DNA from 3 places in the Telluria sp. ZB2R32 genome. Region 3 is predicted to be linked to each of the others. Evidence: predicted binding sites of a transcription regulator. Region 3 holds the regulator's gene; each other region holds the start of a gene.
What was found. The regulator LexA, encoded in region 3, represses DNA repair genes until DNA is damaged. The targets are predictions, from matches to a motif close to ACTGTATNNNNATACAGT.
Positions count from the first base shown of each region.

Region 1 (3,243 bases), 160 kb from region 3:
CCGAGGATCGCCACCTGCATCACCTGCTCCTGGAAGATCGGCACGCCCAGCGTGCGTCCGAGCGCGGCGCGCATCTCCTCGCTCGGATAGCGCACCGGTTCCAGTCCCTGCCGGCGGCGCAGGTACGGATGCACCATGCCACCCTGGATCGGCCCTGGCCGCACCACCGCTACCTCGATCACGAGGTCGTAGAACACGCGCGGCTTCATCCGCGGCAGCATGCTCATTTGCGCGCGCGACTCGATCTGGAACACGCCCACCGTGTCGGCCGCGCAGATCATGTCGTAGGTGGCTTTGTCGTCGGGCGGGATGTCCTGCATTTCGAAGAGGCTGCCGTGGCGTAGGCTGACCAGTTCCAGGGCGCGCCGCAGCATCGACAGCATGCCCAGCGCCAGCACGTCGACCTTCATCAGGCCGAGTTCCTCGAGGTCGTTCTTGTCCCACTGGATGACGCTGCGATCGGCCATCGCCGCGTTCTCGATCGGCACCAGGCGCGACAGCTTGCCCCGGGCGATGACGAAGCCGCCCGGATGCTGCGACAGGTGGCGCGGGAAGTTCAGCAATTGCGTGGCCAGGATCGCCCACTGGCGCGACAGCGGCGCTTCCGGGTCGAGGCCACTCTCGGCCAGGCGGTTGAGCAAATCGGCCTTGCTGTCGAACCAGCGGTGGCTTTTGCAGACCTTTTCGATGATGCCGAGATCGACGCCGAGCGCCCGCCCGCTGTCGCGTAGCGCGCTTTTCGGGCGGTAGCTGATGACGACCGCCGCCAGCGCGGCGCGGGTGCGGCCGTACTTGTTGTAGATGTACTGGATGACCTCCTCACGGCGCTGGTGCTCGAAGTCGACGTCGATGTCGGGCGGCTCGTTGCGTTCCTTCGAGATGAAGCGTTCGAACAGCAGGTTGGCGCGTGCCGGATCGACCTCGGTGATGCCGAGGCAGTAGCACACCGCCGAATTGGCGGCCGAACCGCGGCCCTGGCACAGAATGTTGTTCGAGCGCGCGAAGTGGACGATGTCGTAGACGGTAAGGAAGTAGTGTTCGTAACCCATCTCGGCAATCAGCCCCAGCTCGTGCTCGACCTGCGCCTGCACCTTGGCCGGAATGCCTTCCCTGAAACGCCGGTGCGCGCCGATATAGGTTTCGGCGCGCAGGAAACTCGACGCGGTGTGGCCTTTGGGGACGACTTCGTTCGGGTATTCGTAGCGCAGCTCGTCGAGCGAGAAGGTACACAAGGAAGCGATACGGAGTGTCTCGTTCAGCGCCGCGCGCGAATAGATGTTCGCCAGGCGCAGGCGCGCGCGCAGGTGCTGTTCGGCGTTCTGCGCCAGGCCGTAGCCGCATTCGGCCACCGGTTTGTTCAGGCGCGTGGCGGTGAGCGTGTCCTGCAAGGGTTTGCGCGAGCGCACGTGCATCACCACGTGGCCAAGGGCGGCGATGGGCAGGCGGTGCTGCCAGCCGACTTCCTCGACCGTCGCCTGGTGCGCTTCGTCGAAGGCGCGGTGCAGCAGCACCAGGCCGAGCCAGGCGCGCCCCGGGAACTGGGCTGCCACCCACTTGGCCTGGTCGTGCAGGCGGTCGACGTCCTTCGGTTCGTGGCCGGGATACGCGGGAAGCAGGATCGCCAGGCAGCCGGGCATGCCCTGCAGGTGCGCGAACTCCGGCGGCGGAGCCGCGATGTCGTCCGGCGTGAGGAAATAGGCGCCCTTCTCGGCCCGCGTACGCCCCAGCGTGATGAACTCGGACAGGTTGCCGTAGCCGTTGCGGTTCTGGGCCAGCAGGATCAGCGACAGCGCCGGGTCGCCACCCGGATGGCGTAAATGAAAATGGGCGCCGACGATGAAGGGCAATGCGGCCTTTTTGGCTTCGGCATGGGCGCGCACCACGCCGGCCAGCGAACACTCGTCGGTCAGCGCCAGCGCCGCGTAGCCCAGCCGCACTGCCCGCTCCACCAGTTCCTCGGCGTGCGATGCGCCTTGCAGGAAAGAGAAATTCGAGAGGCAGAACAGCTCCGCATAATTAGGCAAATGCGCAGGCAAATGCGCAGGCAAATGCGCAGGCAAATGCGCAGGCAAATTCTGCGTCGGCGGCAAGGGTGGCGGTGACGGCATCGGCAGGTGAAGATGTGAGTTCACAAACTACTGTATAAAAACACAGTATAACCGACGAGATCAACTTAGCAATTGATTTCCGTGCGGATATAAGAAACTTGCCTGAAGAGGAAACGCGTATTCGTCTACGGTGCGCTCGACCTGATGCGTTTTGCGTATAAATTGGTAAATGAATATCGACGAAGTGCCGAACCAATAGGTGCCGAAAAAAGCACGTCGTCTTAACGTAAAACCAACCGGAGAGAAGCCATGAGTAAAAGCCAGGACGCCAAGAAATCGACCAAGAAGGAACCGGCCAAGACTGCGAAAGAAAAAAAGGAGGCGAAGAAGGTGAAACAGGAAGAGAAAAAGCGCCAGCAGTAATCAGCCCATCGGGCACCGGTGCATCAGGCCGCCCTTATCCGGTGGCGGCCAATCCCCTGCCCTCCTACCTTTATTTACCAGAATCACACGCATATCCTGGCTAACCTGCTGCACACCGACTACCAGTTGACCGACGCCTTCCGAGTCGGCCGCCACCTACGGCGTCGGCTCCAACATCCTGCAGGTGATCACGATTCCCGTGATGGGCGTGGCGATGGCGGTGGCGACGCTGGTCGGCCAGAACATCGGCGCCGGCAATGTCGAGCGCGCCGAACGCATCACCTGGCTCGGCACCGTGGTCAGCTTCGTCATCCTGACGCTCTTGGGCGGCATTGCCTGGCTGTGCGCGCCCTGGCTGGTGCGCTTCTTCATCCCGGACGATCCGGACGTGATCGCCGGCGGCGCCCATTTCATCCGCATCATGTGCCTGGCCTGGGGCGGCATCGGCATCCAGCTGTGCATCGTGTCGGCCTTCCGCGCCTCCGGCAACATGCTCGGTGCGATGATCATCGCCATGGTCTCACAATGGATGATCCAGTTCCCGATCGCCTACGTGCTGGGCAAGCACACGAGCCTGGGCGCGGACGGGCTGTGGTGGTCCTTCCCGGTTACCAACGTGGCGGTGGCGCTGATCTCGGTGGCATGGTTCGCGCGCGGCAGCTGGAAGACGACGCGCCTGACCGAGGACGATGCGCAGGTCGCCGAAGTCAGCAAGGAAACGGCGATCGAGGAAGCGACCCTACGCTAGATACTTCATCAGGACGAACAGCCC
Region 1 covers NZ_JCASIG010000003.1:77,698-80,940, reverse strand. Annotated here, with positions in the region: gene AC56LG_RS09695 (error-prone DNA polymerase) at 1-2,024, opposite strand, end outside; partial or broken gene AC56LG_RS09690 (MATE family efflux transporter) at 2,623-3,219, shown strand; gene AC56LG_RS09685 (exopolysaccharide biosynthesis protein) at 3,211-3,243, opposite strand, start outside.
Region 1: a site for LexA is predicted at 2,138-2,155, ahead of AC56LG_RS09695 (error-prone DNA polymerase). Genes of this name have one in related genera too.

Region 2 (3,243 bases), on a different contig from region 3:
ACGGTGGCGTCGTCGTGCAGGCGCTCGAGATGCGGCAGGTACCAGTCGCGCACCAGTTCGATGTCGGCCGGCCAGCGCAGTCCGGGCGTGCGCAGCCTGCGGTAGAGGGTAACGAATTCCTGCCAGTCGCCCGCGCTTTTCGCCGGCGCCGTGAAGGTTTCAACCGCGTGCAGCGCTTCCGGCGCCGTGGCCACCGCGTCGAGCAGGCGCGTGGCCGTGGCCGGGCCGATCCCCGGAATCAGTTGCAGTACCCGGAACCCGGCCATGCGCCCGTTCGGGTTCTGGGCAAAGCGCAGCACTGCCAGCACGTCCTTGATGTGCGCGGCTTCCAGGAATTTCAGCCCGCCGAATTTCACGAACGGGATATTGCGGCGCATGAGTTCGAGTTCGAGTGCCGCGCTGTGGCTGGTGGCGCGAAACAGCACCGCCTGGGTAGTGAGCTTGATGCCCGCTTCGCGCTGCTCGAGGATGCGGTTGCAGACCCAGCGCGCCTGCTCGGCCTCGTCCGGGATCAGGACCAGTTGCGGCAGGCTGCTGGCGACCTTGTCGGTCCACAGCGTCTTGGCGTGGCGTTCGAGCGCGGCGGCGATCACGGCGTTCGAGGCGTCCAGGATCGGCTGGGTCGAGCGGTAATTGCGGTCGAGCGTAATGACCCGCGCCGGCTGCGAGAACTGCGCCGGAAAATCGAGGATGTTGCGCACCGTCGCGCCGCGGAAGGAATAGATCGACTGGGCATCGTCGCCGACCACCATCACCCCTTCTCCGCCCGGCTTCATGCCGGTGATGATCGCCGCCTGCAGGCGGTTGGTATCCTGGTATTCGTCGACCAGCACGTGGTCGAACAGGCTGCCGATTTCCGGCCCCAGTTCGGGGTCGGCCGCCATCTCGGCCCAGAACAGCAGCAGGTCGTCGTAGTCGAGCACGTTCTGCTCCTGCTTGGCGTCGACGTAGGCGCCGAACAGGCGTTTCAGCTCGGCTTCCCACTCGCAGCACCAGGGAAAGGTGCTCTGCAAGACCAGGTCGAGCGGCTCGCGCGAATTGACGACGCGCGAATAGATCGACAGACAGGTGCCTTTCAGCGGGAAGCGCTTGGCAGTCCCGGTCAGCCCGATCTCGTGGCGCACCAGTCCCATCAGGTCTTCGGAATCGCCGCGGTCGTGGATCGTGAACGATTCGTCGAGGCCGATGCGTCCCGAGAATTCGCGCAGCAGGCGCGCACCGATGCTGTGGAAGGTGCCGGCCCACGGCAGCGTGGCGGCGCCGTCGGTGCGTCCGCCCATGATCCGCTGCAGCACATTGCCGGCGCACTGGGCCATCTCATTGGCGGCGCGCCGCGAGAAGGTCAGCAGCAGGATGCGCTGCGGATCGGCGCCATCCATGATCAGGCGCGCCACCCGGTGCGCCAGCGTATTCGTCTTGCCGGAACCGGCGCCGGCCACCACCAGCAACGGCCGGCTGGCAGGCGCGCCGATGTCGTGTTCGACCGCTGCGCGCTGTTCGGGATTCAGGCTGGCGAAGGGATCGTCGACAGGAGGCGCAAGGCTGGCAGCAGACATAAGGTGGATGGCAATGAAAAAACACCGCCACTGTACATTTGTCCAGTAAGGCTTCGCAAGTGCATTTTGCGCCCGTTAGCGCCTGCTCTGTCGTAAAAAGGTCGCGCCCGCGTTGGGTCGAGTTCGCGTAGTACACGATCCACACGCGCTAAGTGGCCGTAACTAAAGAACTTTTCCGGATATCCACAAAGTCTGTGAATAACTTTGTGGAAAAGACAGGGCTTGACAGCCTGAAATGCCGTCAGGATGCGGCTTTCAATAACTTGCCCATTCGACGGGCAAGCGTCAATTCAAAAGAAATCAATGACTTGCGAGATCATGTGCATGACTAACCCAAGATGCACAAAAGATAAAAAAAAAGAAATTTTTGTGTATAAGCGCTAGTAGCCGAGCGCAACAAAAATGACGCTTTGATATCGAAAAAAGCTGACCTCTGGAAACTTCAAGCGCCGGAGCGGCGCCGGTGCGGTTCAAGTAAGACCCGCTCGATGACGTGCCCACGAATATCGCGCGTACGCAGGTACTCGACCGCGGACATGGTGTTGCTGCTGCCCTGCACCGCGATGCCGGCATCGACGATCACGCGGCGGCGTGCGTCGGTTCGGGCCTCGATGGCCGGTAGCAGCACCGCCCCCTCGCATTCAACGTTTTCCATCGTGACCTCGTTCCGTCGGGTTGATGTTTTTGCCCTGAGAAGTATTCCTCAAACCGGTTGGATGTCAATGTCAACTTCCTATCGAAAACAACAAATTGTTGCCCGGACGTGTACATCGATCAGGTGTCGGTCGCCAACTCAAGCGGGCGCCGCCTTCCCGGCGAACGGCATAGAATCGCCTGCACTCCAACCACCTGCGAGGCTTCCATGAGCACGACTCCCGAACCCGACCTGAACCCCGGCGACGAAGCATCTCCTGGCACGCCTGGTGCCGGCGAAGACGTTTGCGAAGCCTGCGCCGGCAGCGGCAAGCTGGCCGACGGCAAATCCTGTCCGCAGTGCGGCGGCAGCGGACGCGTCATGCGCGGGATCGGCGGCGGCTAAGTCCGTTCTGCAAGCACTCCCGCAGCGTACGCGCCGATCATGACAGTGGCGTGACTACATGCCGGGCGGGCCATCAGGCCCGTCCCTCCCATTTATGCACCCGAGCCCGGCATGCGGCTTGTCGAACTGGCATACTTGCAGCATCGACCACCCTGACCACCCGGAGCCCTCCATGCTTACTCTCCTCAGCGAACACGCCTGTTTCGGTGGCGTCCAGCGCTTCTACCAGCACGATTCCAGCGCCATCGGCCTGCCGATGCGCTTTTCGATCTACCTGCCGCCCGGCTTCGAGGCCAAGGGGCTGCCGGTCATGCTCTACCTCGCCGGCCTGACCTGCACCGAAGAAACGTTCGCCATCAAGGGCGGCGCCCAGCGCGTGGCGGCCGAGGAAGGCCTGGCGCTGGTCATGCCCGACACCAGCCCGCGCGGCGCCAACGTTCCTGGCGAAACCGACAGCTGGGACTTCGGCGTGGGCGCCGGCTTCTACGTCGACGCGACGCAGGAGCCGTGGTCGCGGCATTACCGCATGTACAGCTACATCCTCGAACTGCGCGAACTGGTGCTGCGCGAATTCGGCCTCGACGCCGAACGCTGCGGTATCTTCGGCCATTCGATGGGCGGGCACGGCGCGCTGGTGCTAGCCCTGCG
Region 2 covers NZ_JCASIG010000006.1:271,263-274,505, forward strand. Annotated here, with positions in the region: gene AC56LG_RS18795 (ATP-dependent helicase) at 1-1,556, opposite strand, end outside; gene AC56LG_RS18800 (hypothetical protein) at 1,999-2,211, opposite strand; gene AC56LG_RS18805 (hypothetical protein) at 2,419-2,595, shown strand; gene fghA (S-formylglutathione hydrolase) at 2,768-3,243, shown strand, end outside.
Region 2: a site for LexA is predicted at 1,586-1,603, ahead of AC56LG_RS18795 (ATP-dependent helicase). Genes of this name have one in related genera too.

Region 3 (3,243 bases):
CTTTGTAATCGACCTGTTCCACGTTTGCAGCGGTGAAGCGGCAGAATTTCTTGCGCTTGAACAGCGGGTTCTGCTGTTTGCGCTTCAGTTTTTCTTTGGCCTTGTTTTTGTCGAACTTTTTACCGAATGCCATTTGAGGCTCCTGTATCTAAATGGTGGCCGCTAATTAAGCGGCGGCACTGAAATCAATGATGTGAAACACCAGGGCTTTACTGTTGCGATTCTTTTTGGCCAGGAATCCCGTGAACTGGTGGGCGGCACCCAATTCCGCGCTGGCGAAGCGGCCCGAAATCTCACCCGCGGCGAACGCGGAAATTTCGAACTGGACCAGCCTCTCGACCCCTGCCTCGACCTGCTGCGAACTGTGCATCAGGATCGCCGAGACAACCGGCACGCCGGCGGGGGTGTAGCGCAGTACGTCGCGTTCAGCGATGGTGGCGACGACTTGTAACTGGTTCACTTCTTCAACGCGGGGCACGCGGCCCGTTCACGCTTCCTGGCAAAAAAATTAGGCAGCAGCTGGGGCTGAAGCTGCGGCAGCCGCTGGGGCTTCCGAGCGGTGGCTCTTGGCCGCGTCTTCGCGCTGGACCGACTTCATCATTGGCGATGGAGCGGTTTCAGCTTTCTTCATCTTCACGGTCAGATGACGCAGCACGGCATCATTGAACTTGAATGCGGTTTCCAGCTCGACCAGGGTCTCGTTGTCGCACTCGATGTTCATGCAGATGTAGTGTGCCTTCGGCAGCTTCTGGATCGAGTAAGCCATCTGGCGACGGCCCCAGTCTTCGACGCGATGGATGTTACCGCCGCGCGCGGTGACGCTGGCCTTGTAACGCTCGATCATCGCCGGGACTTGCTCGCTTTGGTCCGGGTGGACGATAAAAACGATTTCATAATGACGCATGCAACACTCCTTGAGGACGTTTAAACAAATGCCCACCTCGGCGTCAAGACGAGTGTGGGAAGGGAAAGCCGGCAATTATAGCGCGACTACGGCATTGGCGCAATCACCGGCGAACTCCGGCAAGCCGTCGTCCCTGCGCGACACTTGCCGGGCAGGAATCGCACAGTGCGTGACAAATAATCAGAATTCCCCTTGCATTCCCCTAAATACTGTACAAAAATACAGTCTACTCATACAACCATGCCGTAACACCATGCTCAAGCTCACCGCAAGGCAAGAACAGATCCTCAACCTGATCAAGGAAGCGATCGACAATACCGGCTTTCCGCCGACCCGCGCCGAAATCGCCAGGGAGTTGGGCTTCAAGTCGGCCAACGCAGCCGAAGAACACCTGCAAGCCCTGGCGCGCAAAGGCGCCATCGAAATCGTCTCCGGCACCTCGCGCGGCATCCGACTGATCGGCGCCCCGGCAAGCACACCGGCGCCGCTGCCGGTGCCGCACGTCCCGGCCGCCCTGCTGATGTCGCTGCCGCTGGTCGGCCGCGTGGCGGCGGGTTCGCCGATCCTGGCGCAGGAACACGTCGAAGCCACCTACAACATCGACCCGGCCATGTTCGGCGCGCGTCCCGACTTCCTGCTGAAGGTGCGCGGCTGGTCGATGCGCGACGCCGGCATCATGGATGGCGACTTCCTCGCCGTCAAAAAGATCGACAGCGCCAAGAATGGCCAGATCGTGGTCGCCCGCATCGGCGACGACGTCACCGTCAAGCGCTATCGCAAGACCGGCGAAACGATCGAACTGCTGCCGGAAAACCCGGACTTCACGGTCATCCGCGTCGAACCGGGCGACGAGTTCGCGCTCGAAGGCCTGGCAGTGGGCTTGATGCGCAGCTGGCACTGACCGCTTCCGCACCTACATGACAAAAAAGGCCGCGTCAGCGGCCTTTTCCTTTGGTGTTTCCTATCTGCCCGACGGGGCGTAGTTGCGCTTGCGCGCCTCGATATCGCGCGCCCGCTCTTCGGATGGCGCGGTGCCGACGATGGCGTTGTGTTCCTTCACATACGCATCGGTGGCACTGCGCCAGGCGGCGATGTCTGCCAGTGCCAGCTTGGCGCCGATACGGGCTTCTTCCTTGGCCGAGGCCAATACCTCGTCGAAACGGGCCGTTGCCGCCGCCGTTTCGGCGGGCGTGAGCAGCGCGGCGATCGCGGCCGGCATGCGTTTCGCCAACGGTTCAGCCGCGTTCAGGGTGGCGATATAGTCGTTGTAGCAGGTTTGCCACTTCTCGATACGCGCCGCGATCCGATCGATCTCGTCGTTCTGCTTCGATACCGCCGGCAGCCGTGGGACGACACAGCGGGAAAGGCCCGCCTTGATGTCTTCGCCATCGTAGCGCTTGACCCAATGCTCGATCTCGGCACGCTGCGCCGTGCGCGCCTTGATGCGCTCCAGGCTGGCGGCGGCGCCGGTGTTGCCTTTGGCGGCCGCCTTGGCGAACCAGGCCGCCGCCTTCTCCTCGTCGACCTGGCCGGCTTCGCCACTCAGGTAGAGCTCGCCCAGGCGCTGCTGGGCGGCGGGGTTACCGGCATTGCCGAGCTTGGTGTAGAGACGCATCGCCTCGGGAACAGCCTTACGCGCCAACAGGGCGTTGGCGTCGGCAAGTTCGTCGGCGTGGGCGGGAATGGCAAGGCAGAATGCCAGCGACAGCAGGAGTTTTTTCATGGGGAACAGGTTTGCTCGAATGCACGATAATACCCCGCAGCCCCGCCCGACTCAACCTTGACGTCAGCGCCCGCTATTGGATGGGGCTACCGGCGCTGGCGGCGGTGGTGGGTTAAATGTACGCAACTGTTCCATCTGGCGCCGCTGATTGTCGACGATAAGACGCGTCTCTTCGCGGGTCGCGCGCTCGGTGCGCTCGTTTTCTTCCTTGACGTAGCGGCCCGTCGCCGATTCCCATGCAAGCTGCTGCCGCTTCACGGTGTCCGCGTCGCGTTCGCTCTGGGTCAGCACAGTCCGGTAGACCGACTCGATGTGCGTGCGTGCGCTCTCGATTTCGCGCGGGGTCATCATGTCGAGCACGTCGGCGGGAATGCGCTTTGCGATCGGCGCCGTCGCGTTCAGGTTGGCAACAAAACCGTTATAGCAAATGCGCCAGCCCTCGATTGCCGTGCGGGTGGCGCCGACATCGGCATTGGTGGTCGATACGGCGGGAATGACAGGAGATGGGCAGGCGAACTGGCCGGAACGCAGGTCGGCGCCATCGTATTGGCCCGTCCAATAGGCGATCTCGCCGCCACGCGTCTTGCGGCGCTCGAGGGCCGCGAGGGCTTCCCTG
Region 3 covers NZ_JCASIG010000003.1:235,937-239,179, reverse strand. Annotated here, with positions in the region: gene rpsR (30S ribosomal protein S18) at 1-133, opposite strand, end outside; gene priB (primosomal replication protein N) at 167-460, opposite strand; gene rpsF (30S ribosomal protein S6) at 509-904, opposite strand; gene lexA (transcriptional repressor LexA) at 1,158-1,805, shown strand; gene AC56LG_RS10405 (sel1 repeat family protein) at 1,866-2,627, opposite strand; gene AC56LG_RS10400 (tetratricopeptide repeat protein) at 2,691-3,243, opposite strand, start outside.